3 regions of the Streptomyces sp. HUAS MG56 genome follow, and region 2 is predicted to be linked to each of the others. Evidence: riboswitches for the same ligand, from Rfam matches in the RefSeq annotation. Region 2 holds a riboswitch; each other region holds the start of a gene.
What was found. Region 2 has a riboswitch for S-adenosylmethionine ahead of AC4OXY_RS41300 (putative leader peptide). Riboswitches for the same ligand answer to the same signal wherever they lie in the genome.
Positions count from the first base shown of each region.

Region 1: it holds a riboswitch for S-adenosylmethionine, as region 2 does, so the genes downstream of both, AC4OXY_RS17335 (aminotransferase class V-fold PLP-dependent enzyme) here and AC4OXY_RS41300 (putative leader peptide) in region 2, are expected to answer to the same signal.
Region 3: it holds a riboswitch for S-adenosylmethionine, as region 2 does, so the genes downstream of both, thrC (threonine synthase) here and AC4OXY_RS41300 (putative leader peptide) in region 2, are expected to answer to the same signal.

Region 1 is NZ_CM178722.1:3,642,895-3,653,083, reverse strand. It holds gene AC4OXY_RS17370 (L,D-transpeptidase) at 1-100, shown strand, start outside; gene AC4OXY_RS17365 (response regulator) at 142-543, opposite strand; gene ctaE (aa3-type cytochrome oxidase subunit III) at 710-1,330, shown strand; gene qcrC (cytochrome bc1 complex diheme cytochrome c subunit) at 1,388-2,200, shown strand; gene qcrA (cytochrome bc1 complex Rieske iron-sulfur subunit) at 2,197-3,255, shown strand; gene qcrB (cytochrome bc1 complex cytochrome b subunit) at 3,252-4,889, shown strand; gene trpD (anthranilate phosphoribosyltransferase) at 5,016-6,080, shown strand; SAM riboswitch class IV at 6,155-6,271, shown strand; gene AC4OXY_RS17335 (aminotransferase class V-fold PLP-dependent enzyme) at 6,462-7,823, shown strand; gene AC4OXY_RS17330 (Lrp/AsnC family transcriptional regulator) at 7,861-8,142, opposite strand; gene AC4OXY_RS17325 (rhomboid family intramembrane serine protease) at 8,139-8,882, opposite strand; gene AC4OXY_RS17320 (hypothetical protein) at 9,038-9,277, shown strand; gene AC4OXY_RS17315 (NYN domain-containing protein) at 9,316-10,189, shown strand, end outside.
Region 2 is NZ_CM178722.1:8,933,255-8,943,443, reverse strand. It holds gene AC4OXY_RS41335 (ATP-binding protein) at 28-480, opposite strand; gene AC4OXY_RS41330 (Sco1979 family transcriptional regulator) at 797-1,663, shown strand; gene AC4OXY_RS41325 (DUF397 domain-containing protein) at 1,693-1,911, shown strand; gene AC4OXY_RS41320 (SAM-dependent methyltransferase) at 1,993-2,808, shown strand; gene AC4OXY_RS41315 (hypothetical protein) at 2,881-3,135, opposite strand; gene AC4OXY_RS41310 (LLM class F420-dependent oxidoreductase) at 3,462-4,385, shown strand; gene AC4OXY_RS41305 (DUF1684 domain-containing protein) at 4,470-5,294, shown strand; SAM riboswitch class IV at 5,364-5,477, shown strand; gene AC4OXY_RS41300 (putative leader peptide) at 5,511-5,627, shown strand; gene AC4OXY_RS41295 (ABC transporter substrate-binding protein) at 5,822-7,441, shown strand; gene AC4OXY_RS41290 (ABC transporter permease) at 7,445-8,404, shown strand; gene AC4OXY_RS41285 (ABC transporter permease) at 8,401-9,318, shown strand; gene AC4OXY_RS41280 (dipeptide ABC transporter ATP-binding protein) at 9,315-10,189, shown strand, end outside.
Region 3 is NZ_CM178722.1:5,091,616-5,101,804, reverse strand. It holds gene AC4OXY_RS24085 (alpha,alpha-trehalose-phosphate synthase (UDP-forming)) at 1-810, opposite strand, end outside; gene AC4OXY_RS24080 (glucosyl-3-phosphoglycerate synthase) at 893-1,837, opposite strand; SAM riboswitch class I at 2,022-2,169, shown strand; gene thrC (threonine synthase) at 2,187-3,470, shown strand; gene AC4OXY_RS24070 (MoaD/ThiS family protein) at 3,467-3,742, shown strand; gene AC4OXY_RS24065 (cold-shock protein) at 4,174-4,377, shown strand; gene groL (chaperonin GroEL) at 4,699-6,321, shown strand; gene AC4OXY_RS24055 (NADH:flavin oxidoreductase) at 6,549-7,676, shown strand; gene AC4OXY_RS24050 (carboxylesterase/lipase family protein) at 7,764-9,290, shown strand; gene AC4OXY_RS24045 (hypothetical protein) at 9,285-9,857, opposite strand.

The DNA.
Region 1 (10,189 bases), 5.3 Mb from region 2:
CGACTGGAAGAAGTGGCGCCAGGGCACCGCCCTGGTGAGCGGCACGCCCGTCGGCCAGTCGGCGGCGGACAGGGTGAGACTCGTACCAACGGCGCAGTGAGAGTGCCCGGACGGGGCGCGGGGCCGCCGCGCCCCGAGCCGCTAGGCGCTCAACAGCCGCTTGTGCCGCAGCAGGGAGGCGAGCGAGGACGCGAACTCCACCGGATCCACCGGAAGGGTCACCGCGGCGTCCGCGCGGCTCCACGTGGCCAGCCAGGCGTCCTGCGGGCGGCCCATCAGCAGCAGCACCGGCGGGCAGTTGAACACCTCGTCCTTGATCTGCCGGCACACGCCCATGCCCCCCATCGGCACGGCCTCGCCGTCGAGCACGCACACGTCGATGCCGCCGCGGTCCAGCTCGCGCAGCACCGCGTCCGGGGTCGCGCACTCCACGAACTCGACAAAGGGGACGTCGGGAGCGGGCCTGCGCCCGGCTGCCAGCCGTACCTGTTCGCGGGTGTTGGAGTCGTCGCTGTAGACCAGCACGGTGGCGGTCGGCTGCATTGTTCCTCCGGGACGTCAGCGTCGTACGGACGGGACGGACAGGGCCGTTCGGGCGGAGCTTACTCCGGTCAAAGCGCCCATGAACACCACGTCAACACCGGTTCGGCGGGCAGCAACACTCCGAACGGCACCCCCCGGAGTGAGGGCGGGATAAGCGACCGACATAATGTCGGTCGTGGCGACAGCAACGACAGTAGAAACCGGGCACGCGCACCCGTCGGTCAACCGGCCGAACCTCACCAGCGTCGGAACCATCATCTGGCTGAGTTCCGAGCTGATGTTCTTCGCGGCCCTCTTCGCGATGTACTTCACCTTGCGATCGGTGACGGGTCCGGCGCACTGGAAGCACATGGCCGAAGCACTCAATGTGCCCTTCTCGGCGACGAACACCACGATCCTGGTGCTCTCCTCACTCACCTGCCAGCTCGGCGTGTTCGCGGCCGAGCGCGGGGACGTGAAGAAGCTCCGTGGCTGGTTCATCGTCACCTTCATCATGGGTGCGATCTTCATCGGCGGTCAGATCTACGAGTACACCGAGCTGGTGAAGAAGGACGGCATCTCGCTGTCCTCCGACCCGTACGGCTCGGTCTTCTACCTGACCACCGGCTTCCACGGCCTGCACGTGACAGGCGGTCTCATCGCCTTCCTGCTGGTCCTCGGCCGCACCTACATGGCCAAGAGGTTCACTCACGAGCAGGCGACCGCCGCCATCGTCGTGTCCTACTACTGGCACTTCGTCGACGTGGTCTGGATCGGCCTCTTCGCCACGATCTACTTGATCAAGTAGCGGGACCTCCCGCATCCAGAAGCATCGACGCTGAAGATCCTGACACCGGGGTAATCCGTGAAAAAGCTCTCCGCACGACGACGCCATCCGCTGGCGGCGGTCGTCGTCCTACTCCTCGCGCTGGCGGCCACTGGGGGGCTGTACGCCGCGTTCGCGCCCGCGGGCAAGGCGCAGGCCGATGAAACCTCCCAGTCCCTGACCATCACAGAGGGCAAGAAGCTCTACGAGGTCGGCTGCGCCAGCTGCCACGGCACCGGTGGCCAGGGCTCCTCCGACGGCCCGAGCCTGGTCGGCGTGGGCGCCGCGGCGGTCGACTTCCAGGTCGGCACCGGCCGTATGCCGGCGGCCACCATGCAGGGAGCCCAGGTCCCCCGCAAGAAGGTCGTCTACAACCAGACGCAGATCGACCAGCTCGCCGCGTACATCGCCTCGCTGGGCGCCGGCCCGAGCGTCCCCACCAAGGACCAGTACGGTCCGGACGGCGCGGACATCGCCAAGGGTGGCGAGCTGTTCCGCACCAACTGCGCGCAGTGCCACAACTTCACCGGCAAGGGCGGTGCCCTGACGCAGGGCAAGTTCGCGCCGAGCCTGGAGGGTGTCGCTCCGAAGCACATCTACGAGGCCATGCAGACGGGCCCGCAGAACATGCCGTCCTTCCCCGACACCACGATGTCGTCGAAGAACAAGAAGGACATCATCGCGTACCTGAACGCGGTCAACGGCGACAAGACGGAGAACCCGGGCGGTCTGGAGCTGGGCGGCCTCGGGCCGGTCAGTGAGGGTCTGTTCGCCTGGATCTTCGGCCTCGGCGCACTGATCGCGGTCGCCGTCTGGGTCGCCGCTCGGACCGCAAAGGCCAAGAAGTCATGAGTAGCCAAGACATTCCAGAAGAGAACCTGCCCGCTGAGCAGGAGCACGCGCACGGCGCCGTAAGCGTCGCGGACGAGGAGAACCCGTTCGCCGACCCGGGGCTGCCCCCGCACGAGCACCGGATCCAGGACATCGACGAGCGGGCCGCCAAGCGGTCCGAGCGCGTCGTCGCCCTGCTGTTCACGGTGTCGATGCTGGCCACCGTCGCCTTCATCGCCGCGTACCTGGCGATCCCGCACGACAAGTCGATCTTCGTCTTCCCGATCGGTCACCTCAGCGCGCTGAACTTCGCGCTCGGTGTGACCCTCGCGGTGGCGCTGTTCTGCATCGGCGCGGGCGCGGTCCACTGGGCCCGCACCCTGATGTCCGACGTGGAGGTCGCCGACGACCGGCACGCGATCGAGGCCTCGCCCGAGGTACGCGCGAAGGTCATGGCCGACTTCCGCCAGGGTGCCGCCGAGTCCGGCCTCGGCCGCCGCAAGCTGATCCGCAACACGATGTTCGGCGCGCTGGCCATGGTGCCGCTCTCCGGCGTCTTCCTGCTCGGCGGTCTCGGCCCGGCCCCGAAGGACAAGCTGCGGCACACCATGTGGGCCAAGGGCAAGCGCCTGGTCAACATGAACACGAACCAGCCGCTGCGCCCCGAGGACGTTGCGGTCGGCTCGCTCACCTTCGCCAAGCCCGACGGCCTGGAGGAGACCAGCGAGGACTTCCAGAACGAGATCGCCAAGGCCGCCCTGATGATCGTCCGGCTGCAGCCGGAGAACATCAAGGACAAGCGCGAGCTCGACTGGTCGCACCAGGGCGTCGTCGCGTTCTCGAAGATCTGCACCCACGTCGGCTGCCCGATCTCGCTGTACGAGCAGCAGACGCACCACGTGCTGTGCCCGTGCCACCAGTCCACCTTCGACCTCTCCGACGGTGCCCGAGTGATCTTCGGCCCCGCCGGCCACGCCCTGCCGCAGCTGCGCATCGGCGTGGACAGTGACGGTTACCTCGAAGCGCTCGGCGACTTCGAGGAGCCCGTCGGTCCTGCATTCTGGGAGCGCGGATGAGTACTGCAGCGAACGAATCCCCCCGCGCACGCGGGAAGGCCCCGGCCGGCGAGCGCGTCGCCGACTGGGCCGACGGCCGACTCGGGATCTACTCCCTGGCCAAGAGCAACATGCGCAAGATCTTCCCCGACCACTGGTCGTTCATGTTGGGCGAAGTGTGCATGTACAGCTTCATCATCATCATCCTGACGGGTGTCTATCTGACACTGTTCTTCCACCCGTCGATGAACGAGGTCGTGTACCACGGCTCGTATGTCCCGCTCCAGGGACAGCTGATGTCCGAGGCGTTCAACTCGACGCTGCACATCTCCTTCGACGTGCGCGGTGGTCTGCTCATGCGGCAGATCCACCACTGGGCCGCGCTGATCTTCCTCGCCGGCATGTTCGTGCACATGATGCGCGTGTTCTTCACCGGCGCGTTCCGCAAGCCGCGTGAGATCAACTGGCTGTTCGGCTTCCTGCTGTTCGTCCTCGGCATGTTCACCGGCTTCACCGGTTACTCGCTGCCGGACGACCTGCTCTCCGGCACCGGTGTCCGCTTCATGGAGGGCGCGATCCTGTCCGTGCCGATCGTCGGCACGTACCTGTCGATGTTCCTCTTCGGCGGCGAGTTCCCCGGTCACGACTTCGTGGCCCGGTTCTACTCGATCCACATCCTGCTGCTGCCGGGCATCATGCTCGGCCTGATGGTGGGCCACCTGATCCTGGTCTTCTACCACAAGCACACGCAGTTCGCGGGTCCCGGAAAGACCGAGAAGAACGTCGTCGGCATGCCGCTGCTGCCGGTCTACATGGCCAAGGCCGGAGGCTTCTTCTTCCTGGTCTTCGGCGTCATCGCGTTCATCGCGGCGGTCGCCCAGATCAACCCGATCTGGGCCATGGGCCCCTACCGTCCGGACCAGGTGTCCACCGGCGCCCAGCCCGACTGGTACATGGGCTTCTCCGAGGGCCTGATCCGGTTCATGCCGGGCTGGGAGATCAACCTCTGGGGTCACACGCTCGTCCTGGGTGTGTTCATCCCGCTGGTGATCTTCCCGCTGGTCCTCGTGGCGATCGCGGTCTACCCGTTCATCGAGTCCTGGGTCACCGGCGACAAGAGCGAGCACCACATCCTGGACCGCCCGCGCAACGCCCCGACCCGTACGGGTCTCGGTGTCGCCTGGATGACGCTGTACCTGACGCTGCTGGTCGGCGGCGGCAACGACCTGTGGGCCACGCACTTCCACCTGTCGATCAACGCCGTCACCTACTTCGTCCGGATCTTCTTCTTCGTCGGACCGGTCCTGGCGTTCCTCGTCACCAAGCGGATCTGCCTGGGCCTCCAGCGCCGCGACCGCGAGAAGGTGCTGCACGGTCGCGAGACCGGCATCATCAAGCGGCTGCCGCACGGTGAGTTCATCGAGGTGCACGAGCCGCTCAGCCAGGAGCAGCTGCACACGCTCACCGCGCACCACCAGTACGAGCCGGCCGCCATCGGTCCGGTGGTCGACGAGAACGGGGTCCAGCGCAAGGTCGGAACCTCGGAGAAGCTGCGGGCCAAGCTGTCCGACGCCTACTACGGCGAGGACAACCAGATCCCGAAGCCGACCGTCGACGAGTACAAGGAGATCACGAGCGGCCACGGCCACCACTGATCCCCGCGTCGCCACGCCACGCCGAAGGGCCCCGTCCGCAAGCCGGACGGGGCCCTTCGCCCTGTCCCGGGGCCGATAGGGTGGGATCGGACGACGATTTCGCAGGTACGACACTCAGGAGCGACCATGAGCGCTGTGACCCCCGCTGGAGGCGACACCGCGGCGGGCCGCTCCTGGCCCGCCCTGCTGAACGGCCTGCTGAACGGCGAGAACCTGTCCGCCGACGACACCGCCTGGGCGATGGACCGGATCATGCGCGGCGAGGCGACCGACGCCCAGATCGCCGGGTTCGCGGTGGCCCTGCGGGCCAAGGGACAGACGGTCGAGGAGATCACCGGCCTGGTCCGCACGATGTACGAGCACGCGAACGTGATCGAGGTGCCAGGCCGCACCGTCGACATCGTCGGCACGGGCGGCGACGGGGCGCGGACGGTGAACATCTCCACGATGTCCTCGCTGGTCGTCGCCGGTACGGGCGCCAAGGTCGTGAAGCACGGCAACCGCGCCGCCTCCTCCGCCTCCGGTGCCTCCGACGTCCTGGAGAAGCTGGGCGTCAACCTCGACCTCACGCCCCGGCGGGTGGCCGAGGTCGCCGAGGAGGCCGGCATCACCTTCTGCTTCGCGGTCAAGTTCCATCCGGCGCTGCGTCATGTCGGCGCCGCCCGCGGCCAGTTGGGCATCCGGACGGTGTTCAACCTGCTCGGTCCCCTCACCAACCCGGCGAAGGTGCGGTCCCAGGCGGTCGGCGTGGCCGTCGCGCGGGAGGCGCCGATCGTCGCGGGCGTGCTCGCGGAGCGCGGCAACTCCGCGCTGGTCTTCCGCGGCGACGACGGCCTGGACGAGCTGACGACGACGGCCACGTCCCATGTCTGGGTCGTGCGGGACGGCAAGGTCACCGAGGAGGTCTTCGACCCCCGCGAGGTCGGCATCGACCTCGTCCCCGTGGAGGCCCTGCGCGGCGGCGACCCGGCCCACAACGCGGAGGTGGCCCGCCGGCTGCTGGACGGCGAGCGGGGCCCGGTCCGGGACGCCGTCGTACTGAACTCGGCGGCGGCCCTCGTCGCCCTGAACCCGACGGACATCCCGCTCGCCGAGCAGCTCGCCGCCGGCATGGCCCGGGCCGTCGAGTCGATCGACTCGGGCGCGGCGAAGCGGGCGCTGGAGCGCTGGGTGGCGGCGACCAACGCATAGCGGTCACGACGGGCGTCCCGCGATCCGGACCAGGGTTGCGGGACGACGATCAGTTGACGTAGGTTCCTGAACCAGGTCATGAGTGACAGTCATGAGGCCCCGGCCGACTGTCCGGCAACCCTCCGTCCGTGGCGGGGTGCCCCGGGTGAAGACCAGGTCGTAGGCAGCGAGGTCTACGGCAAGCGCGGACCCCTCGCACACTTCTGAGAGTGTGGGGCCAGGGGTCCTGGTCGTTCGAGGGAGCCTTCCGTGAGCAAGCGAATGCGATAGGGCCGCAGAGCCCCGCCTCCGCATCCCCTTTTCTCATCTTTCCGTACGCCGTTCCGTGGCTGCTTCGGCCTCTTCGGCTCCTTCGGCGTACGTCCTCACGGGAGTCCACCCATGTCTGTCTTCACCGCTGCCGCCGACCAGTCCGTTTGCGCCCCGCTGCCCGTTCTGGGCCGGGATGTCACCGTCCCGCTCGTGACCGGTGGCGAGGTCACCTACGCGGCGCTCGACTACGCGGCCAGCGCCCCCGCGCTCCAGCGCGTCTGGGACGACGTCGCCGCCTACGCGCCGTACTACGGCAGCGTCCACCGCGGCGCCGGCTACCTCTCGCAGCTCTCGACCGACCTGTTCGAGAACGCCCGCAGGACGGTCGCCGAGTTCCTCGGCTGCCGCGCCGACGACCAGGTGGTCTTCACCCGCTCGACCACCGACTCGCTCAACCTGCTCGCCCGTGCCCTGCCCGCCGGCTGCCAGGTCTTCGTCTTCGAGACCGAGCACCACGCCTCCCTGCTGCCCTGGCAGGACGCGCGGGTCACCTACCTCAACGCCCCGCGCACCCCGCGCCAGGCGGTCGAGACCCTGGAGCGGGCCCTCGCCGACCGCGACCCGTACGGCCCGGCCCTGGTCTGCGTCACCGGCGCCTCCAACGTCACCGGCGAGCTGTGGCCGGTGCGCGAGCTGGCCGCCGCCGCGCACGCCCACGGCGCCCGGATCGTCCTGGACGCCGCCCAGCTGGCCCCGCACCACCCGGTGGACGTGCGCGACCTGGACGTCGACTGGGTCGCCTTCTCCGGGCACAAGCTGTACGCGCCCTTCGGCTCCGGCGTCCTCGCGGGCCGCGCGGACTGGCTGCGCGCGGCCGAGCCGTACCTCGCGGGCGGCGGCGCGAGCCGCACGGTCACCCGGCGTCCGGACGGGGGAGTGGCCGTGGAGTGGCACGAGAGCGCCGCCCGGCACGAGGCGGGCTCCCCGAACGTCATCGGTGCCTACGCCGTCGCGTCGGCCTGCAAGGCGCTCACCGAGGCCGGCTGGGAGAACCTGGTGGCCCGCGAGGAGCACCTGATCGCGAAGGTCCGCGCGGGCCTGGCCGCGGTGCCGCAGGTGAAGGTGCTGTCCCTGTTCGGCGACGACGCCCCGCGCGTCGGCGTGATCTCCTTCGTGGTGGAGGGCTGGAACAGCTCCCACTTCGCCGCCGCGCTCTCCGCCGAGTACGGCATCGGCGTCCGCGACGGCCTCTTCTGCGCCCACCCGCTGGTCCGCACCCTGCTCGGCAGCGACCCCCAGACCCAGGGCGAGTGCGGCGCACCCGAGGCGGCCCCCGGCGAGAAGTCCCTCAACGCCATCCGCGTGAGCTTCGGCGCGGGCACCCCCGACGAGCACGTCGAGCGCTTCGTGACCGCCGTGCGGGAACTGGTGACCGAGGGCGCCCGGTGGACGTACCGCACGCAGGACGGCCGCTGCGTGCCGGCGGTGTGAGGGTTCGTACGCCCGTTCCGAGGCGGCTTTCAGCCGGTCAGGAGTCCAGTCCGATCGCGAAGGCCGCCTCCAGGTCGTGCTGGGAGTAGGTGCGGAACGCCACGTGGGTGTCGGTGGCCTCCACGCCGGGGATCTTGCTGATCCGGCCGGGGATGACGTCGGCCAGGTCCTCGTGCCGGCCCACCCGGACCATCGCGATCAGGTCGTACGTGCCCGTGACGGAGAAGACCTCGCTGACCGAGTCCAGCGAGGCGATCTGCTCCGCGATCTCGGGGATCCGGTCCACGCTGGTCTTGATGAGGACGATCGCGGTGATCACGGCTGGTTCTCTCCCTCGGGGGCCGGAGCTGGGGTGCACTTCACTCTAGTCCCACGCCCGTAGCGCACCCACGCGTAGAGGAAGCCCAGCCCGAACCCCACCAGGTGCGCCAGATACGCCACCCCGGGCCCCTCGGAGGCCTGGCTCGCCGCCGCCCACTGCACCGCCACCCAGAACGGCAGCACGACCCAGGCGGGGAACCGCAGCGGCACGAAGAGGAGGAACGGCAGCAGACTGGTCACCCGGGCCCGGGGGAAGAGATACAGGAACGCGCCGAGGACCGCCGAGATGGCACCCGAGGCGCCCACCAGCGACTGTGCGGAGTCGGCGTTGGCGACCGCGTACCCGAGCAGGGCCAGGTAGCCGCATCCGGCGTAGAACAGGGTGAACTCGATCCGGCCCATCCGCTCCTCCGTCATCGCCCCGAAGACGAAGAGGAACAGCATGTTGCCGAGCAGGTGCACCCAGTTGCCGTGGACGAACAGGGCCGTGGCGGGCGTGAGGATCTCGCGGGCCGGCCCGCCGAACAACTCGGCCGGCACCACGCCCCAGTGCCGGAAGTAGGCCTGCTGGGCGGCCGCGAGGGCCTCCCCGGAGCCGTAGCCGGGGGTGAACCCGGAGGCCGGGCCCAGCACGAAGATCAGGCTGCACAGCGCGATGAGCCCGTAGGTGATGGGTGCCGAGGTGCTCCGCACCGCTCTGAGAGTCCGGCCGGCCGTCGCGCTCCACTCGCTGATCATGAACACAGAGCATGACGTAACGGGATGCATGCCGACAGACCGCCTCGCCGTCGTGGACGGGCGGGCGGCGAGTCCCTGCCAGGCCGTAGGGTTACGGCCACACGCGTCGGCCGACGGCGCGGAAAAGAGCACGAGTAAGGAAGCGGACTGCCACGATGACGGTTCCCCTGCCGACCGCGACCACCCGGTGGCGCTGCACCCTGTGCGGCAACCTGACCCGGTTCGACGTGACCCGTTCGTCGAAGGTCGTCGAGTACGTCCATCTCGATCTGGCCGGCGACCCGACGGTGGAGGAGCGCGAGGTGGTCAGTGAGACCATCGAATCGGTGCGCTGCCGCTGGTGCAACGCGGTGGACCAGGTGGAGCTCGTGGACAGGCCGGGCGCCGACTCCTGAGAGGGAGACGGCCCCGTAGAGGCATTGGGGTGTGACGGATGGTGGAGACCGCAGGCGGGGGGCCGGGCGACGGCACCGCCGAGGTGCTTGACCGTCCGCTGCCCGACGGCGTGCGCCGACGGGTCGTGCAGATCGTCTCGGACGGCTTCGGCGGCCTGACCATGTCCGAACTGCCCGCCCAATTGCGGCAGTACGCCCGGTTCACCCCCAGTCGCCGGGCCAAGTTCGCCGGAAACGCGATGGCGGCGGCGCTGGAGACCGATCCGCTGTTCCGGCAGCGGATCGGGGAGAAGCTCAGAGAGGCGCAGCCGGAGCTCACCGGCGCCCTCGACTCCGGCTCCCCGCCCCCGGCCGCGGACCCGCTCGACGTGGCGGCCGCGGCCTACGTACTGCGCCCCGCGGGCTGGGTGAAGCTGGTCGCCGCGGCCGGCGAGGAGGCCCAGCGTGCGGACGCCGAGCGGGCGGACGAGGAGAGCCGGGTCGAGCTGGAGCGGCTGCGCGCCGAGCTGGCGCAGGCCCGCGAGCACACCCGCGCCGAGGCCGAACGGCTGCGCGCGGAGCTGGAGTCGGCGAAGAAGGAGGCGGAGTCGCTGCACCGCAAGCTCCGGGCCGCCCACAGCGACGTCAAGCGCGGCGAGGCCGCTCTGCGCAAGGCGCAGACCGAGATGGACGCCGTACGGGCCGAGGCGCAGACGCAGGTGTCGGCCGCCGAGAGCGAGTCGCGGCGGCTCAAGGCCCGGCTCGGCGAGGCGGAGACGGCCCTGGAGGCCACCCGGCGTGCCGCCCGCGAGGGCCGCAGCGTGGAGGACATGCGGGTGCGGCTGCTGCTGGACACCCTGCTGGACGCCGCCCAGGGCCTGCGGCGCGAGCTCGCCCTGCCGCCGGTGTCCGTACGGCCGGCCGAGACCGTGG
Region 2 (10,189 bases):
GCGCGGCGCCGGCCGGTGCCGATGGCATCAGGGGCAGGCCGTCAACTCGGCCCAGACGACCTTTCCTTCGGCCCGCGTCGAACATGCGGAGCCCCAGCGGTCGGCAAGTTGCTGCACGAGGAACAGGCCCCGCCCGTTCTCCTCGCCGGGGCCGGCGTGGTCCTCGGGCGGGCGGACCGGGGTGGGGCCGTCGTCGTGGAGTTCGATCCGCAGGCGCCGCGCGTCGCCGGTCAGCGTGAGGCCGCACAGGACATGACCGCTGTCGGTGTGGAGCACGGCGTTCGTGGTCAGCTCGGAGACCAGCAGCACCGCGTCGCAGCACGTGTCGCCGGGTACCTGCCAGGCACGGAGCCGGTCGCGCACGGTGTCGCGGGCGGATCTCACACTGGTGCGCAGGGCGGGCAGGCCGAACCAGTACTCCCGGCGAGGCAGGGTCGTGGCCAAGGCGGGGGCCGGGGCTGAGGGCGTGGGCAGAGTCACGGATGTCGCCTTCCAGTGCCTTCTCGGGGGCGGGCTCGGTGGGGGGATGCGGGCTCCAGCACGAGCGGTGAGAGGCGTATGACGAGGCAGGCGCCCCGCGACGGGGTGCCGACGACGGCATCGGCGTCGCGTGTCCCGTCCGGGCCGGATGCCGTGTCAGAGCTGTGACTTGACCGCTCACATGTCAACTATGCGCGTGATCGCGCTCACGCTGCAACCGACTCCCTGATAATTTCAGCAGTGCGGGTATCACCCTGGCGGCACCATCAAGCCACTGCCAGAATGGCGGCGTTGACAGTTCTTCAGGAGGTTGGGCGTGAGCGAGGCCCGTTCCGGGACCAGCGCACCGACGGTCCTGCGTATGATCCTCGGCCGTCGGCTGCAGGACATGCGGCTCGACGCCGGTGCCTCGCTGGAGGACGCGGCAAAAGCCCTGCGCGTGACGCCCCTGACGATCCGCCGGCTGGAAAAGGCCGAGGTCGCGCTGAAGCCTCTCTACGTGGAGAAGCTCCTGGAGACCTACGGGGCGGACCGCCAGGTGGTCGACGAGTTCGTCGACCTGGCCGAGCAGGCCAACGAGCCCGGCTGGTGGCACTCGTACCGCGACGCCGTCCCCAGCTGGTTCACCGCGTACGTCAGCCTGGAGACCAGCGCCAAGACCCTGCGCACCTATGAACCCCTGTACGTCACCGGCCTTCTGCAGACCCGCGACTACGCCCACGCCGTACTGCGCGGCGGGTTGCCGAACGGGAGCGAGGAGGAGCTCGCGCGCCGCGTGGAGCTGCGGCTGCGCCGCCAGAGCCTGCTGGAGCGGGAGGACGCCCCCACGTTGTGGGTGGTGATGGAGGAAGCGGTCCTGCACCGGGTGGTGGGCAGCCCGGACGTGATGCGGGAGCAGATCGAGCGGCTGCTGGACATGTCCGAGCTCGCGCACGTCAGCATCGACGTCGTGCCCTTCGCCGCGGGTGCGCATGTCGGGGCGTGTGCCCCGTTCACGTATTTCCGGTTCGAGGAACCCGAGCTGCCCGACATCGTCTACAGCGAACTTCTCTCCGCCTCCGTCTACCTGGACCAGCGCGCGGACGTCGTCTCCCATCTCGAAGCGCATTCCCGTATGGCGCTGCTGACGTCGTCGGAGGACAGCAGGGCGCTCTTGAACCGCATACGCAAGGAGTACTCGTGACATTCACCGACGAGGGCGTCTACAACGGGATGCCGGCCCGCGACCTCGGGGAACAGGGCTGGGAGCGCCCCTGGAGCGGACCGAACGGCGGCCAGTGCGTCGAGACGAAACTGCTCGCCGACGGCCGTGTCGCCGTACGGCAGTCGACCGACCCGGCCGGTCCGGCGCTGATCTACGCACCGGAGGAGATCGCCGCGTTCGTCCGCGGGGTCAAAGAGGGCCTGGCCGATCACTTGGCCGCCGGGTGACCGGCGGCGGACGTACGGGACGACGACACCGGTCCCGCTCCGGGCCTTTGGGCCGACAGACACACGCGTGAAGGGGAGAACATGACCACCAGGCAGGCCGGCCGGGATCTCGACACGAGCAAGGCGCACTCGGCCCGGATGTACGACTACTTCCTCGGCGGCAAGGACCACTTCGAGATCGACAAGGAGGCGGCCCTCGTCGCCGCCCAGGCCCACCCCGGCATCTATGTGACGGCCCGCGAGAACCGGGCGTTCATGCACCGGGCCACCCGGGTCCTGGCGCAGGAGCACGGCATCCGCCAGTGGCTGGACATCGGCACGGGCATCCCGACCGAGCCCAACCTGCACCAGGTCGCCCAGTCCGTCGCGGTCGACGCCCGCGTCGTGTACGCCGACAACGACCCCCTCGTCCTGAAGTACGCCGAACGCCTCATGCGCAGCACGACGCAGGGACGCACGGCCTACATCGAGGGCGACGTCAGGGACCCCGATGCGCTGATGAGCGCCGTGGAGGCCTCGGAGGTCCTGGACTTCGACCAGCCCATCGCCCTCTCCCTCAACGCGCTCATGCACTTCATCACCGACCCGCACGACCCGTACGCCATCGTCCGCCGGCTGCTCGACCCGCTCCCGGTGGGCAGCGCCCTCGCCATGAACCACTGCACGCCCGACTTCGACCCCGTCACCTGGAACAAGGTCGCGGAGGTCTACACCAAGTCCGGGTCTCCGGTGCAGTTCCGTTCGCACAGCGACGTCCGCCGCTTCTTCGACGGACTCGACCTGGTCGACCCCGGCATCGTGTGCTGTCACCGCTGGCGGCCCGCCGGACCGGCCGACGGGACGGAGCCCACGGACGCCCAGATCAGCCTGTTGGCGGGCGTGGGCATCAAACGCTAGCCGGGGCCCGGCCGGGTCGTTCGACCGGCTGGGCACCAGCAGCATCCGCGCGCCCGACGTCAGTCGGCCGCGTCACGCCGACGGGGCGGCGTACTGCGGTTGACCGTACTGGTATCCGCCCCACGTCGCCACGGCGTTGGCCTGCGAGTTGGCCACCGCGGTACCGCCTCCGACGGCTACGGCGCGGGCCTGGGAATGGGCCACGGCGGTGATCTGCGGAGGGCTGGGAGGGGCGTCGTAGCCGTCGGCGAAGCTGGCGCCGGCACCGAGGGCGGACAGCCCCGTGACCACCGCGGCCACGACGGCAGCACGCTGAATCCTACGCATGGTTCGACCCTTTCTTACGGGGGACGCAGTCCTGAATTGACGCGATATGAGCCTATATGCGGGTCTTTTAGCAATGTGGGATCAACGGCTCTTCGAGCGCCGTGTCGGTGGTGGCGACGACCTGGCAGGAACGCCCTTGTCCGGCTCCGCGGGCCCCACCGGGATCGCGCCCGTCGTACCGGTCACGAATGCCGAACCCTTCGGCGTCTTCGGCCAGTTGGCGCCCTCGGGATCGGAGGGAGGCTCGGCTCCTGTACACATGACTGACAAGAAGCTGTCACACGCGGGCCGGAATGCGTGTGCGGCCGGCGCCCGTTCTGACTGGCATGACTGTTGGAGTAGCGCTCAACGCGACCGACGCCCGGAACCAGGTCGACGCCACCGTGCAGCTCGCCCAGGAGGCCGCGGCCGCCGGCCTGCGGTCGGCCTGGTTCGGCCAGACCTTCGGCGCGGACTCACCCCAGCTCGCCGCGATCGTCGGGCGCTCGGTGCCTTCGCTGCAGGTGGGCACCTCCGCGATCCCCGTCTTCGGCCGGCACCCGCTGCTCGTCTCCAGCCAGGCCCAGACCGCCCAGGCCGCGACCCACGGCCGCTACCACCTCGGTCTCGCCCTCGGCACCAAACTGCTGACGGAGACCGGCTTCGGCCTGCCCTTCGAACGCCCCATCGCGCGGTTGCGTGAATTCCTCACGGCACTGCGGCAGTTGACCCGGACCGGTACGGCCGACTTCCACGGTGAGCTGCTCACCGCCACCACTCCGGTACCGGCGCGCGTGCCGGGTGCGGAGGGCGGCGTCCCCGTGCTGGTCGCCGCGATGGGGCCGCAGGCGCTGCGGGTCAGCGGTGAGCTGGCGGACGGGATCCTGCCGTATCTGGCGGGACCGCGCGCCCTGGCGGACCACATCGTTCCCGCCCTGACCGCCGCGGCCGAGGCCGCCGGCCGTCCCGCGCCGCGGGTCGTGGCCCTAGTGCCCGGCGTCGTCACGGACGACGTGGACGCGGTGCGGGCGAAGGCCGTCGAGAGCCTCGCGTTCTACGAACAGATCCCGTCCTACGCACGGGTCGTCGAACTCTCCGGCGGCCAACGGGCCGGCGACCTGGCGGCGATCGGCGACGAGAAGACGGTCGCAGCCGAGGTACGGCGTTACCGCGACGCCGGGGCCACCGAGGTCGTCTTCTCCGGCACCGAGATCGCGGGAGAAGCCGACCGCCGGCGCACCTGGGCGCTCCTCGGCGAACTGGCGGGCTGAGCAGGCCCGTCGGGCCGTCGGCCCGGCACCGTCCCCTCCTGTGCGAGGACGAGCCTCGCGCGACCGAGAAGAGACAGGGAACCCATGACCACCGAACCGACCACAGCAGACCCCCAGGCCTTCACCGAGAACTGGCTGGACTGGTACCGCGCCCAGGAGGCCCGGCTCGCCGCGCCGCACGGGTTCCTGGCGGTCACCGGCCTGCACTGGCTCGACGACCGGCCGCGGCGCTTCCCCGACGCGCCCGGGGCGTGGCACACCGGCGCCGACGGGGTCGTCGTCACCCTCGACGACGGCGAGGAACTGGTCGTCGACGGAGCGCCGGTGCGGGGCGAACACCGCTTCGGTGTGCTTCCCGAGCGCGGCGGCGTCGACGCGGTCTGGGGAGACGCCGTCATCGAGGTCGCCAAGCGCGGCGGCAGCGACATCGTGCGCCCACGGCACCCGGACGCGCCGCTGCGTACCGCCTTCACCGGAACGCCCGCCTACTCCCCCGACCCGCACTGGGCGGTGACAGGCCGGTACGTCCCCTTCGACGAGCCGCGGCCGACCACCGTGGGCGCCGCGGTCGAGGGCCTTGAGCACGTGTACGACGCTCCGGGCAGGGTCGAGTTCGAGCTGGACGGGCGTCAGCTGTCCCTCACCGCGTTCCCCGGACAGGGTGCCGGCCGGTTGATGGTGCTGTTCACCGACGCGACCTCCGGGGTCACCACCTACGCCGCCAACCGGGTGCTGACCGTCGAGCCGCCCGCCGCCGACGGCACGGTCGTCCTGGACTTCAACCGCGCCGCGAACCTGCCGTGCGCCTACACGGACCTGGCCACCTGCCCGCTGCCACCGGCCGAGAACCGACTGCCGGTGGCGATCGAGGCAGGTCAGAAGATTCCCCGCGAACGCGGCGGATCCTGAGCCGGGCGGCCGTAGGGCGTCCGGTGACGGCATTGACGTACGCCGAGACCGCTCCGTAGCATCGCGATCGGCATCGAGTGTCAGCGTGAAGCCCTGGCTCGCTGGCCGGCAACCCTCCCACGCGGCGGGGTGCTCCAGGTGAAAGCCCGGCGGAATCACCGACGATCCCCGCAAGCGCGTGGCCCCTTGACCGGGCCGGAGACACGGAGGAGGGCCATGCGGCGCAGCGACGACCCCCGTGCCTCCTTCGCCGTCGCGATGGTGTTCTCCCGGCTTGCGCGCCGCCGCCACATCGACCTGAAGCGCTCGACCAGCTCCTTCTGTCAGGACTGACGGGCCTTCCCGCCGCCGGTCGACGGCCGGGAGCGGCCGTCGCCGCTCCCGTCTCCGTCTGATCCCCCTCAGCGCCTGATCCCCGTTTCCGTCTGATCCCCGTTTCCGCCTGTCGGCCGGGGCCGCACGCCTGTGCGCGGCCGTGCCTCGGACGCGACCCCGTGCCTGGTGACACGAGTAGGAGAAACCCCTCCGTGACTGCACTTCCCGATGTCAGATCCTCCCGATGGACGGCGCTGGCCGCCCTTCTCACCACCAGTGTGCTGCTGACCGCGTGCGGGTCGAGCACCGCCGGCTCCGGCTCGGACAGCGGCCGGGCGAGGTCCGGCGGCACCCTGACCTTCGCGGTGGGTTCGGACGCCGGCTGCGTGGACCCCCAGCAGGTCGCCAGCAACGACACCATCTACTCGGTGCGCCAGATCGTGGACTCCCTGACGGACCAGGACCCCAGGACCGGCAAGATCGTGCCGTGGCTGGCGAAGAGCTGGGACATCAGCTCCGACGCGACCACGTTCACCTTCCACCTGAGGTCGGGCGTCACCTTCAGCGACGGGTCCGGGCTGACCGCGCAGGTGGTCAAGGACAACTTCGACGCGGTGCCGAAGCTCGGCGCGCTGGGCACGCTGGCCGAGGGCTACCTCAGCGGCGTCAGGAGCACCACGGTGGTCGACCCCCTCACCGTCAGGGTGGCCTTCAGGAAGCCCAACGCCCAGTTCCTGCAGGCCACTTCGACACACTCGCTGGGAATCGAGTCATCGGCGAGCGTGCGCAGGACACCGCAGCAGAAGTGCAGTGCCGGAGTGGTCGGCTCCGGACCCTTCACGCTGCAGCGCTACGTGCAGAACCAGTCGATCACCCTGTCCAGGCGCAGCGGGTACGCCTGGGGTTCCTCGCTGTGGAGCAAGAAGGGCGAGGCGTACCTGGACAGGCTGGTGTTCAAGGTCGTACCCGAGGCGGGGGTGCGCACCGGCAGTCTGCAGTCCGGCCAGGTGGACGCGATCGGCAGCGTCGGCAGGGCCGACGAGGCGGCGCTCGGGGGAGGCCGGGTCACGCTCCAGCGGCGGGCCAATCCCGGTGTGGTGTTCGGCCTCGGGTTCAACAACGCGCGACCGCTGCTGAAGGACGCGCGGGTACGCCGGGCGATCGTGTTCGGCATCGACAGGCAGCAGATCGCCGACACGGTGTTCCCCACCGGCACCCGGGCGGCCACCAGCATCCTCGCGCACACCACGCCCGACTACACCGGCCTCGGCCCGGATCTGGCCTTCGACGCGGCGAAGGCGAAGTCCCTGCTGGACGCGGCCGGCTGGAAGTCCGCCGGCGACGGCATCCGGACCAAGGACGGCAGGAGGCTGAGCCTGACCATCGACTGGTTCCCCAACGCGGCCACCAACCAGCCCGCGCTGGAGCTGGTCCAGCAGCAGCTCAAGGCCATCGGCGTGGCGGTGACCCTCAAGCAGCTCCAGGTCACCCGGTTCGCCCCGACGCTCCAGTCGGGCGACTACGACGCGGCCTGGGGCAACGGCACCCGTGCCGACCCGGACATCCTGCGCAGCTCCTTCTCCACCGGGCTGGCCAACTTCTACCGCGTGCCGGCGGGAGATCTGGACACGGCGCTGTCGGCGCAGGCCACGACCACGGCCCCGGCCGAACGCGAGCAACTGGTCGCCCGGGCGGAGCAGTTGATCGTGCGGAACGCCTACTACGCGCCGGTGGTGGAGCTGCAGACCCAGCTGGGGGTCTCGAAGAGGGTGCACGACCTGGACTTCGACGCCTCCAGCCGGATCCAGCTGCACGACACCTGGATCGGCTAGCCCGTGCGCCGCTATGTGATCAAACGGCTCGCCCAGGCGGTCGGGGTGCTCTGGGCGGCCTACACGGTCTCGTTCCTGGTGCTGGACTACCTGCCGGGTGACCCGGTCACGGCGATGGCCAGTGCCGGAATGGACTCGGGGCAGGTCGACCCCCGGCAGACAGCCGCCCTGCGGCACGAGTACGGCTTCGACAAGCCGGTACCGGTCCAGTACGCCGAGTACCTCGGCCGGGCGGTGCGCGGGGACTTCGGCGACTCGGTCGCGACCGGCCGGCCGGTCACCCGGGTGCTTGCCGACGCGCTGCCGCAGACCGTCCAGCTGACCGGCGTGGCGCTGCTGCTCGCGGTGGTCCTCGGCGGTGGTCTGGCGTTGGTGGCGACGTACACCGCTCGGCGATGGCTGCGGCAGCTCCTGCTGTCGCTGCCGCCGCTGGGGGTGTCCGTCCCGACGTTCTGGGTGGGGCTGCTGCTCGTCGAGGCGTTCTCCTTCCGGCTGCGCTGGTTCCCGGCGTTCGGCAACGACGGCCTGAGGGGGCTGGTGCTGCCGGCCCTGACGCTGGCGGTCCCGACCGGCGCGCAGGTCGCCCAGGTGCTTGCCAAGAGCCTGCTCACGGCGCTCGATCAGGCGTTTGTGGAGACCGCGCGGGCCAAGGGCGCCGGCCGGTGGCGGGTGCATCTGCGGCACGCGCTGCGCAACGCGTCCCTGCCGGCGCTGACGGTCGTCGGTCTGCTGGTGGGGCAGCTGATCGCCGGTTCGGTGGTCGTCGAGACGGTGTTCTCCCGCGACGGCCTCGGCCGGGTGACCGCGGCCGCGGTCACGGCCCAGGACATTCCGCTGGTCCAAGGGGTGGTCTTGTTCGGGTCGCTGATCTTCGTGACGACCAACCTGGTCGTCGACCTGGTCTATCCACTGCTCGACCCGCGGGTCGTGGTGGCCTCGGGCGGAAGGGCGGGTGCCGCATGAGCCGGAGCCTTGTCGACGACGCGGTCGAGGCGGCGCCGGGACCGGCCCGCCGCGTCGGGGTGGGGCCCCGGCCGGGGCGCCGCGTGGACGTGCGTCGGCTGCTGCGCTTCGTGGTGCGCCGCCCGGGGCTGCTGCTGTCGGTGGTCGTCCTCGTGCTGGTGGTACTGGCCTCGTTCCGGCCGGGCCTGTTCACCTCGCAGGACCCGTTGAGAGGCGTGCCGTCGCAGAACTTCCGCGGCCCGAACGGCGCCCACTGGTTCGGCACGGACGAGCTGGGCCGCGATGTGTTCTCCCGGGTGGTCCACGGCGCCCAGCTGTCCCTGAAGGCCACGCTGATCGCGGTGCTGGTCGCGTTCGTCGTCGGCGGTCTGCTCGGCGTGGTCGCCGGGTTCGTGGGCCGCTGGGTGGACGACGTGCTCATGCGCTTCGTCGACGTGCTCCTGTCCATCCCCGCGCTGTTCCTGTCCCTGGCCCTCGTCACCGCGCTGGGATACGGGACGGTGAAGGTCGCGGTCGCGGTCGGCATCGCCAGTGTCGCCGCGTTCGCCCGGGTGGCTCGCGCGGAGGTGCTCCGGGTGCGTCAGGCGGTGTTCGTCGAGGCGTCGCGGTCGTGCGGGGCCCGCTGGTACTCGGTGCTGGGCCGGCATGTGCTGCCCAATGCCGCGGGCCCGGTGATCGTCCTGGCCACCCTCGACTTCGGCTCCGCCATCCTGGCCGTGTCGGCGCTGAGCTTCCTCGGCTACGGGGCGCCCCCGCCGGCCCCGGAGTGGGGGACGTTGATCTCCGACGGCCGCAACTACCTCGCCAACGCCTGGTGGTTGAGCGCGCTGCCCGGGCTGGCGATCGCCGCGACCGTGCTGGCCGCCAACCGCATCGCCCGCGCGCTGGACGGCGAATGGTCCCGGCAGCGATGACCGAGGAACGGGAGAACCGCAGTGACCGTGAAAACCGCGCCGAACGGGAGAACGACGTGGACGGTGACGACGTGACCGCACCACTGCTGGAGATACGCGGCCTGTCCGTGTCGTACCGCACCCGGGGCGGCGCGGTCGCGGCCGTCCGGGGCGTGGACCTCGACGTCCGGCCGGGGCAGGTGACGGCGGTGGTCGGTGAGTCCGGCTCCGGCAAGAGCACGACCGCCCACGCCATCACCCGGCTCCTGCCGGGCAACGGCAGCATCGACGCCGGCACGATCCGCTTCGGCCGCCACGACCTCGCCGCACTGTCCGAGGCGGAGCTGCGTACGGTGCGCGGAGCGCGGATCGGGCTGGTGCCCCAGGACCCGGCGGTCTCGCTCAACCCGGTCAAGCGGATCGGCGAACAGGTCGCGGAGGTCCTGCGTATCCATGGTCTGGCGACCCGCCGCTCGGCCCCCGCCGAGGCGGTCGCCGTCCTGGACCGGGCCGGGCTGCCCGATGCGGCCGTCCGGGCCCGGCAGTACCCGCACGAACTCTCCGGCGGCATGCGGCAACGCGTCCTGATCGCCATCGCCGTCGCCGCCGAGCCCGAACTGATCATCGCCGACGAGCCGACCAGCGCCCTCGACGTCACCGTGCAGCGGGTCATCCTCGACCATCTCCAGCGCCTCACCGAGGAGTCGGGCACCGCGGTCCTGCTCGTGACCCACGACCTCGCCGTCGCCGCCGACCGGGCCCAGCGCCTGGTGGTCATGGAGCAGGGCAGGGTGGTGGAGGCGGGACCGACCCACGACATCCTCGCCGACCCGCAGGACGAGTACACCCGCCACCTGCTGGCCGGCGCCCCGAGCATGGCCACCACCCGGCC
Region 3 (10,189 bases), 3.8 Mb from region 2:
CGCGGCCATCCGTTCGGTCACGTCCGGCCGGTGCGCCCGCTCGCGCAGGAAGTCCGCGTCCGCGCCGAGCCCGTGCACCCCGATCGCCGTACCCGAGAGGCTGTCCGGACCCAGCACCGCCGTGCAGCACGCCGTGAACGCGTCCGCCCAGCGCCGGGTCAGGAAGGCCGCCCGGTCCGCGCCCAGCATGCCGTGCAGCAGCGCGGCGGCGATGTCGTCGGGCAGCAGGCGGAAGTAGTCCGGCGGGGCCCAGGGGGTGTGCGAGAAGTGGCCGATGCGCAGGTCGGGGCGGAGCGCGCGGAGCATGCCGGGCGCGAGGCACAGGTGGTAGTCCTGCACCAGCACGGCCGCCCCCTCGGCGGCCTCCTCGGCCAGAGCCTCGGCGAACGCGCGGTTGTAGGCCTCGTACGACGCCCACTGCCGGTGGAACTCCGCGTCGAAGACCGGTTCCAGCGGGGTCTGGTACAGCATGTGGTGGACGAACCAGAGCACGGAGTTCGCGATGCCGTTGTACGCGTCGGCGTGCACGGCCGGGTCGACGTCCAGCATCCGCACCCGCTGCCCGCCGGTGTCCTCGGCCGGCAGCAGCCCGCCGCCCGCCCGCCGTACGGCCTCCCGGTCGCCGTCGCCGAGCGCCGCGCACACCCATACGGCACGGGCGTCCGGGCCGATGGCCGACAGCCCCGAGACCAGCCCCCCGCCGCCCCGCCTGGCCCGCAGCGAACCGCCCTCGCCGTCCGCGTCGAGCGTGTACGAAACCGGGCCGCGATTGGACGCGACCAACACCTCGGCACCGTGCGTGGAAGCCATGGTCCTCAACCTAGCCCGGCCCGGAAACGCTCAAACGTACGGCCACGCACGACGCCCCGCCCGTATACGAAGTCCGGCGAAGTCACGCCACCCGGCGCTCGGCGTACTCCGCGATCTCCGTCATCGGCGGCCGTTCCTCCGTGTCCACGGAGTACGTCCGGGGCGCGAAGCCGTCCTCGTCCCGCTCGAACTGGGTCAGGGCGGGGCGGATCAGATGGCCGCGGGCCAGCCGGAGCTGGGCGGTGCGGTAGATCGCGGCGGCCATCCGGCCGAGCGCCTGCCCGTCCTGGTGCCGGTGCTTGCGGACCCCGACGTCCACCTGGGCGAGGGCGTCCAGGCCCACCAGGTGCAGCGCGTCCACCAGCATGCCCAGCTCCACGCCGTAGCCGACGGGGAAGGGGAGCTGTTCCAGCAGGCCGCGCCGGGCCGCGTACTCGCCGCCCAGCGGCTGCACGAAGCCGGCCAACTGCGGCCAGTGCATGTTGAGCAGCGGGCGGGCCATCAGCTCGGTGACCCGGCCGCCCTGCCCGGCGGCACCGGCGAGCGGGCGGTCGTACATGGCCTTCACCAGCGAGATCCCGGGGTCGGTGAGGAGCGGGCCGACGATGCCGGAGACGAAGTCGGCGGAGAACTCGCGCAGGTCCGCGTCGACGAAGCAGATGATGTCGCCGCGGGTCACGAGGAGCGAGCGCCACAGGACCTCGCCCTTGCCGGGAACGGCCGGGATGCGCGGCAGGATCGCGTCACGGTGGACGACCCGGGCGCCCGCGGCGGCGGCGACCTCGGAGGTGCGGTCGGTGGAGCCGGAGTCGACGACGACGAGCTCGTCGACGAGCGGGACCCGCTCCATCAGCTCGCGGCGGATGACCGCGACGATGTCGCCGACGGTCTCCTCCTCGTCGAGCGCGGGCAGCACGACGCTGATCGTCTGTCCCGTGCGCTGCTTGGCGGCCAGTATCCGCTGGAGCGGGCGATCGGTCACGGACCAGGAGCGGGTGGCCAGCCAGCGCTCTACTTCTTCCAGCACGCTCTGCGGCTCCTCACTGTTCGTGATCACAGGTGGTGACTGTGTGATCCATCTCGCGGTTCGGACGACTATCTCAACTGTCCTGGCCTTCGGTTACAGTCTTGAACAACGCCGGTGACCATCGCATGTCGGGGGGCGCGGGCGCGCACGACTCGTGCGTACAACTGCTCATACAACCGCATACCGCTCATCCAGAGGGGCAGAGGGACACGGCCCGATGAAGCCCCGGCAACCCTCCAGTCGGTTCTTGTCACGTTGACGTGGCGAGGCTCCCGGCTAGGGAAGGTGCCAAATCCGTCTCACGGCGAGATGCGTCGTGAGGAAGATGAGGAGAAAGGGCCTCGCCTCCATGGCTGTGCAGACAGTTGCAAGCACCTCCACCTCCCCCGTCGACCTCGGTCCGGCCGCGGCCCTGAGCTGTCGCGAGTGCGGTCACCGTGTCCCGCTCGGCCCGGTCTTCGCGTGCGAGGAGTGTTTCGGCCCGCTGGAGATCGCCTACGACTTCTCGGCCTACGACACCGAGGAACTGCGGGCCCGCATCGAGGCCGGCCCCGCGAACATCTGGCGGTACGCCCCCCTGCTGCCCGTCCCGGCCGACGTGGCGGACAAGCCGAACATCAACCCCGGCTGGACCAAGCTCGTCAAGGCCGACAACCTCGCGCGTGAACTGGGCGTCACCGGCGGCCTGTTCGTCAAGGACGACTCCGGCAACCCGACGCACTCCTTCAAGGACCGCGTCGTCGCCCAGGCCCTGGAGGCCGCCCGCGCCTTCGGCTTCACCACCCTGTCCTGCTCCTCCACGGGCAACCTGGCCGGTGCCGTCGGCGCCGCCGCCGCCCGCGCCGGCTTCCGCTCCTGCGTGTTCATCCCGCACGACCTGGAGCAGGGCAAGGTCGTCATGGCCGCGGTCTACGGCGGCGAGCTCGTCGGCATCGAGGGCAACTACGACGACGTGAACCGCTTCTGCTCCGAGCTGATCGGCGACCCGGCCGGCGAGGGCTGGGGCTTCGTCAACGTCAACCTGCGGCCGTACTACGCCGAGGGCTCCAAGACGCTGGCGTACGAGATCTGCGAGCAGCTCGGCTGGCGGCTGCCGGACCAGATCGTGATCCCGATCGCCTCCGGCTCCCAGCTGACGAAGATCGACAAGGGTCTCCAGGAGCTCATCAAGCTCGGGCTGGTCGAGGACAGGCCGTACAAGATCTTCGGTGCGCAGGCCGAGGGCTGCTCGCCGGTGTCGACGGCGTACAAGGCCGGGCACGACGTGGTCCGCCCCCAGAAGCCGAACACCATCGCCAAGTCCCTCGCCATCGGCAACCCGGCCGACGGGCCGTACGTGCTGGACATCGCACGCCGCACCGGCGGCGCGGTGGAGGACGTGACGGACGAGGAAGTCGTCGACGCGATCAAGCTGCTGGCCCGCACCGAGGGCATCTTCGCCGAGACGGCGGGCGGTGTGACGGTCGGCGTCACCCGCAAGCTGGTCAAGGCCGGCGTCCTGGACCCGGCGAAGACCACGGTCGTCCTCAACACCGGCGACGGCCTGAAGACCCTCGACGCGGTGGCCGGCACGGGTCTCACCGCCACCATCCGTCCGACCCTGGACTCCTTCCGAGAGGCTGGCCTCGCATGAGCGTGACCGTTCGCATCCCCACCATCCTGCGCACCTACACCGGCGGTCGGGCCGAGGTCGCCGCCGAGGGCGCGACCCTCGCCCAGGTGATCGAGGACCTGGAGAAGAACCACACCGGTATCGCCGCCCGCGTCCTGGACGACCAGGGCAAGCTGCGCCGGTTCGTGAACGTGTACGTCAACGACGACGACGTGCGCTTCGAGCAGGGCTTGGAGACCGCGACCCCCGACGGCGCGGGCGTCTCCATCATTCCGGCGGTCGCCGGCGGCTGATCATTACCGTCGGTAATCTCGGTTACCGATTGTTCATCGAATGGCCTCCCCCGTGAGAGAAACGGAGGGGGCCATTCAGTGTGATTGAGCGCGGTACAGTTGGGGAACGCGTTCCGGACCTGAAGGTCGCGGTTCGGGATTTCGCACCGCGAGCCCGATAAGAAGTAGCCAAACTATGCGGGCTTTCTGCGGCTTTTGTTCCACTTTGTACGGCCCGACTTGCCCTGAATTCGGCCGTATTTTAGGCAGATTCCGGACCGTCGTCGTCCAGATTTCTCGTCCGATTGACCTGTTGCAGACGGCAGTTGGACAGATACATTCAGCCGCGGTCGACGCGTTCCGGCGCACGCCCCCGACCGATGGGGGGTGAGGTCTGACCCGGGTCCGCGAAGTGTGGATCTGTGCAAGGGCCAGTAATAGGGGAGTTAGGCATGGCTCAGGGCACCGTCAAGTGGTTCAACGCGGAGAAGGGGTACGGCTTCATCGCGGTCGACGGTGGTGCGGACGTCTTCGTCCATTACAGCGCCATTCAGATGGACGGCTACCGCACCCTGGAAGAGGGGCAGCGGGTGGAGTTCGAGATCTCGCAGGGCCAGAAGGGCCCGCAGGCCGACATGGTTCGCCTCAGCGCCTGAACGTTTCTTGTCCGAAGGGCCTGCACCTCGCGAGGGGTGCGGGCCCTTCGCCGTGCCCGGCTGCCCCGTACCGCCGCGCCCGGATCCTCTGTTCGCGGGCGGCTGAGCGCGCGCCCCGACCCCCCGAAGGCGCTTGCACTCGACAGGGGCGAGTGCTAATCATTGGCGTTAGCACTCTGAAGGTGAGAGTGACAAAGAAGGACCGGGTCGGTGAGGCCCGCAGGCCACGTGGGGCAAGGAACCACAGGCCGGCGAGCCGTCCGTCGCGGGCGCGGGCGCGGTCCGAAGGAATCACCCCCAGTCCTGGAGGGACCACTTCACATGGCCAAGATCATCGCGTTCGACGAGGAGGCGCGGCGCGGCCTCGAGCGCGGCATGAACCAGCTCGCGGACGCCGTCAAGGTGACGCTCGGCCCCAAGGGCCGCAACGTCGTCCTCGAGAAGAAGTGGGGCGCCCCCACGATCACCAACGATGGTGTCTCCATCGCCAAGGAGATCGAGCTCGAGGACCCGTACGAGAAGATCGGCGCCGAGCTGGTCAAGGAAGTCGCCAAGAAGACGGACGACGTCGCCGGTGACGGTACGACCACCGCGACCGTGCTCGCCCAGGCCCTGGTCAAGGAAGGCCTGCGCAACGTCGCCGCCGGTGCCAACCCGATGGCCCTGAAGCGCGGTATCGAGAAGGCCGTCGAGGCCGTCTCCGCCGCCCTGCTGGAGCAGGCGAAGGACGTCGAGACCAAGGAGCAGATCGCCTCCACCGCGTCCATCTCCGCCGCCGACACCCAGATCGGCGAGCTCATCGCCGAGGCCATGGACAAGGTCGGCAAGGAAGGCGTCATCACCGTCGAGGAGAGCAACACCTTCGGTCTGGAGCTTGAGCTCACCGAGGGCATGCGCTTCGACAAGGGCTACATCTCGGCCTACTTCGCGACCGACATGGAGCGCATGGAGGCGGCGCTGGAGGACCCGTACATCCTCATCGCCAACTCCAAGATCTCCTCGGTCAAGGACCTGCTCCCGCTCCTGGAGAAGGTCATGCAGTCGGGCAAGCCGCTGCTGATCATCGCCGAGGACGTCGAGGGCGAGGCCCTGTCGACCCTGGTCGTCAACAAGATCCGCGGCACCTTCAAGTCCGTCGCCGTCAAGGCCCCGGGCTTCGGCGACCGCCGCAAGGCCATGCTCGGCGACATCGCCATCCTCACGGGCGGCGAGGTCATCTCCGAGGAGGTCGGCCTCAAGCTGGAGAACGCGACCCTGGACCTCCTGGGCCGCGCCCGCAAGGTCGTCATCACCAAGGACGAGACCACCATCGTCGACGGCGCCGGCTCCTCGGAGCAGGTGGGCGGCCGCGTGAACCAGATCCGCGCCGAGATCGAGAACAGCGACTCGGACTACGACCGCGAGAAGCTCCAGGAGCGCCTGGCCAAGCTCGCGGGCGGCGTCGCGGTCATCAAGGCCGGTGCCGCCACCGAGGTGGAGCTCAAGGAGCGCAAGCACCGCATCGAGGACGCCGTGCGCAACGCCAAGGCGGCCGTCGAGGAGGGCATCGTCGCCGGTGGTGGCGTGGCCCTGCTGCAGGCCTCCTCGGTCTTCGAGAAGCTGGACCTGGAGGGTGACGAGGCGACCGGCGCCAACGCCGTGAAGCTCGCGCTGGAGGCCCCGCTGAAGCAGATCGCCGCCAACGGTGGCCTTGAGGGCGGCGTCGTCGTGGAGAAGGTGCGCAACCTGGCCGTCGGCCACGGTCTGAACGCCGCCACGGGCGAATACGTCGACATGATCGCCGAGGGCATCATCGACCCGGCGAAGGTGACGCGTTCCGCGCTGCAGAACGCGGCCTCCATCGCCGCGCTGTTCCTCACCACCGAGGCCGTCATCGCCGACAAGCCGGAGAAGGCCGCCGCGGCCGCTCCGGGCGGCATGCCGGGCGGTGACATGGACTTCTGATCCGTCCGGATCACCTGTCCTTCTCCGAGGGCGGCACTTCCAGCTTCCGGCTGGGGGTGCCGCCCTCGGGCGTTTCCGGAGGCGGCACCAGGACGTGTCCTGGATCACACAAGCGTAGATCGCGGACCGGAATGCGGGCCCGCGCACAGGCCGTTTACTTAAGGAGCTGCAACAATGCGTGCTCACATACCGACCGGTTAACTCCGCTGCCCCCGAGGAGCCCCTACGTGACCGCCACGACGACCCCCGCCTCCCGCGCGGCCCAGATCCTGTCCCGCCCGATCACCCTCAACGGCCTCACCGTGCCGAACCGGATCGCGATGGCGCCGATGACCCGGATGTTCTCCCCGGGCGGCGTACCCGGCGAGGACGTGCGCTCGTACTACTCCCGCCGTGCCGCCGCCGGAGTCGGCCTGATCGTCACCGAGGGCACCTACGTGGGCCACGACTCGGCGGGCCAGAGCGACCGCGTGCCGCGCTTCCACGGCGAGGAGCAGCTGGCGGGCTGGGCGAAGGTCGCCGAGGACGTGCACGCGGCGGGCGGCACCATCGTCCCGCAGCTGTGGCACATCGGCATGGTCCGCAAGGACGGCGAGGCCCCCTTCCCGGAGGCCCCCGCGATGGGCCCCTCCGGCCTGGTCACCGCGGGCGCCGAGGCCACCGGCCGGGCGATGACCCAGCAGGACCTCGACGACGTGATCGCCGCGTTCGCCCGGGCGGCGGCCGACGCCGAGCGCATCGGCTTCGACGGCGTGGAGCTGCACGGCGCCCACGGCTACCTCCTGGACCAGTTCCTGTGGGAGGGCACCAACCGCCGTACCGACGCCTACGGCGGCGACCCGGTGGCCCGTGCGAAGTTCTCCGCGGAGATCGTGGCGGCGGTCCGTGCGGCCGTCTCCCCCGAGTTCCCGGTCATCTTCCGCTACTCGCAGTGGAAGCAGCAGGACTACACGGCCCGCCTCGCCGAGACCCCCGAGGAGCTGGAGGCCATCCTGACCCCGCTGGCGGCGGCCGGCGTCGACGTCTTCCACGCCTCCACCCGCCGCTACTGGGTGCCGGAGTTCGACGGCTCGGACCTGAACCTGGCCGGCTGGACGAAGAAGATCACCGGCAAGCAGGTCATCAGCGTCGGCTCGGTCGGCCTCGACGGCGAGTTCATCAAGGCGTTCCAGGGCGAGGGCTCCGGGACCAAGAGCATCGACGACCTCCTCGACCGGCTGGAGGCCGAGGAGTTCGACATGGTCGCCGTCGGCCGTGCGCTGCTCCAGGACCCGGAGTGGGCGGCCAAGGTGCTCGCCGACCGCTTCGACGAGCTGAAGCCGTACGACGCCGCGTCGCTGAAGACCCTCAGCTGACGCCGTCCGTCGCTCCGTTCGGGCACTTGTGATCGTCGCCGCACGTTCCCCTGACGACCGGTGAGACCGACGTCAGGGGAGCGAGCGATGACGAAGAGCGAGTCCGGGCCCGTGGTGCGCACCGCCTCCGGGGCGGTGCGCGGGCTGCGCGAGCAGGGGCTGTCGGTGTTCCGGGGCATTCCCTTCGCCGCGCCCCCGGTCGGCCCGGACCGCTTCCGGGCACCGCGCCGGCCCCACCCCTGGGAGGGCACCCGGGAGGCGTACGCGTTCGGCCCGCCGCCCCCGCAGGAGACCGGCTTCCTCGGCCGCACGGCCCAGCCCCGGCAGCCGGAGGGCGACGACTGGCTGACGCTGAACGTCTGGACCCCGGACCCGGATCCGTCCGCCGCCCGTCCGGTGCTGGTGTGGATCTACGGCGGTGCGTTCAAACTCGGCTTCAGCGGCCAGCCGGGCTACGACGCCCAGCAGCTCGCCCGCACGGGCGACGCGGTGCTCGTCACCTTCAACTACCGCGTGGGCATGGAGGGTTTCGCCCTCTGGGCCGACGCCCCCGCGAACCGGGGCCTGCTGGACCAGGTGGCGGCCCTGGAGTGGGTCCAGGAGAACATCACGGCGTTCGGCGGCGACCCCTCCCAGGTCACCGTCTTCGGCGAATCGGCCGGCGCGGGCTCCGTCGCCTCGCTTCTGTCCATGCCGAGAGCCCGGGGCCTGTTCCGCCGCGCCGTCGCCCAGAGCGTGCCGGGCACGTTCTTCTCCGCGGACCTCGCCCGCGACATCGCCGGGTCCCTGGCGGCGCGGGCCGGCCGCACCCCCACGGCGGCCGACCTCGCCGCGACGGACCCCCGCGAGCTGACCCGGGCGGGCCAGACCCTGGGCATCGAGATGCCGGCGTACACCGACCGCTGGGGCCGGGCGGCACCGACCTCGGTGCCCTTCGCGCCGGTGGTGGACGGCGACGTCCTGCCCACGACTCCCTGGGAGGCGCTCTCGTCGGGCGCGGCGCGGGACGTGGACCTCCTGGTCGGCCACAACCGCGACGAGTACCGCCTCTTCCTGGTCATGGCCGGCATGTCCGGCAAGATCACGGACGACCTGGCGGCCCGGACCCTGCGGCTGTACGCACCGGGCGGGGAAGCGGGCGAGGCGGCGTACCGCTCGGCCTTCCCGGAGTGGGGCGCGGAGCAGCTCTTCGAACGGGTCCAGACGGACTGGCTGTTCGGGCAGCCGAGCCTGCGGCTGGCGGAGGCCCAGCGGACGGGCGGCGGCCGCGCCCACGTCTACGAACTGACCTGGCCGGCCCCCGACTCCGCGGGCGCGCTGGGCGCCTGCCACGGCCTGGACATCCCGCTGCTCTTCGGCACGTTCGGCGCCGACCTGGGCGCCCTCCTCTTTCCCGGCGGCAGACCCACACCGGAGGCGGAGCGGCTGTCGGCCTTCGTCCAGCGCGCCTGGACGGCCTTCGCCCGCACCGGCGACCCGGGCTGGCCGGCCTACGACCCCCGCTCCCGCCTGGTCCAGGTCCTGGACGCGGAACAGCGGGTGGCGCCGTACCCGGAGGAGGCGAGCAGGCGGATCTGGGAGGGGTACGCGTTCGGCGCGTTGCCGCTGCTATAGGTTGCCCAGCGGCTCGATGTCGACGCGCACGGGGGTGCCCCACACGCGGAGCACCTCGTAGTCGGTGAACTCGTGCACGAGCCGGTACGCCATGGCGGGCCGGGACGAGCGGCGCTGGGCGGCGAGATACGCCTCGGCCTCGCGCTTGTCCCGCCGGGGCGTGCCGCACAGCTGCCACTCCTGGCCGTTCCACGCCTCCGGCAGCCAGCGCTGCTGCGGCTGCGGCCGGTCGGCGCGGACGCCGTAGCGGGAGGGCGCGGTGGCCGCGGCCGCGGCTTCGGTCCTGCCGCCGCCGTGATACTCCGACCGGCGTGCGGCCCGGCGCCGGGTCTCGCACAGCAGGCACAGGTCGGGGGCGCTCTCGTCCACGGGGCCCTGCGGATGCTCGGGACACCGGGTGGCGGGCGCGCCGGCGGCGACACTCTCGTCCAGCAGATCGAGCGCTCGGCGCAGATCGGCCTTGATCTCGTGCAGCCGGGAGTCCGGGGTGTCGGCGCCGAGCGCCTCCCCGTGCTCCCCGACGAGCCGCAGGGCCCGTCCGAGGGCGGTGAGCTGGGCGTGGTTCATGTCAGTCCGCGTAGTCCTTGAGTTCCTGGGTGTCCAGTGTGAAGCCGACGGGGGCGGGCAGCTCCACCGAGGATCCCCAAGGGTACGAGAGCGACTGCTGATAGCGGCCTTGTCGGCTCGCTGAAGACGGTGAGGGTCTGGTTGTCGTGGTCGATGAGGAGGCAGGCCGGCGGTCAGGGTGTGGAGTACGGCCTCGTCTGTGGTCCCCCGGGCGAACCACTCCGCCACCAGCGGGGCGAGTTCCGCACAGTCGGCGGCGGAGAGGGACAGGACGGGCCCGGTCCTCCGGTGGCGGCTCCGGCGGCGGTACGTCGCCGCGCGCGAACGTCGAG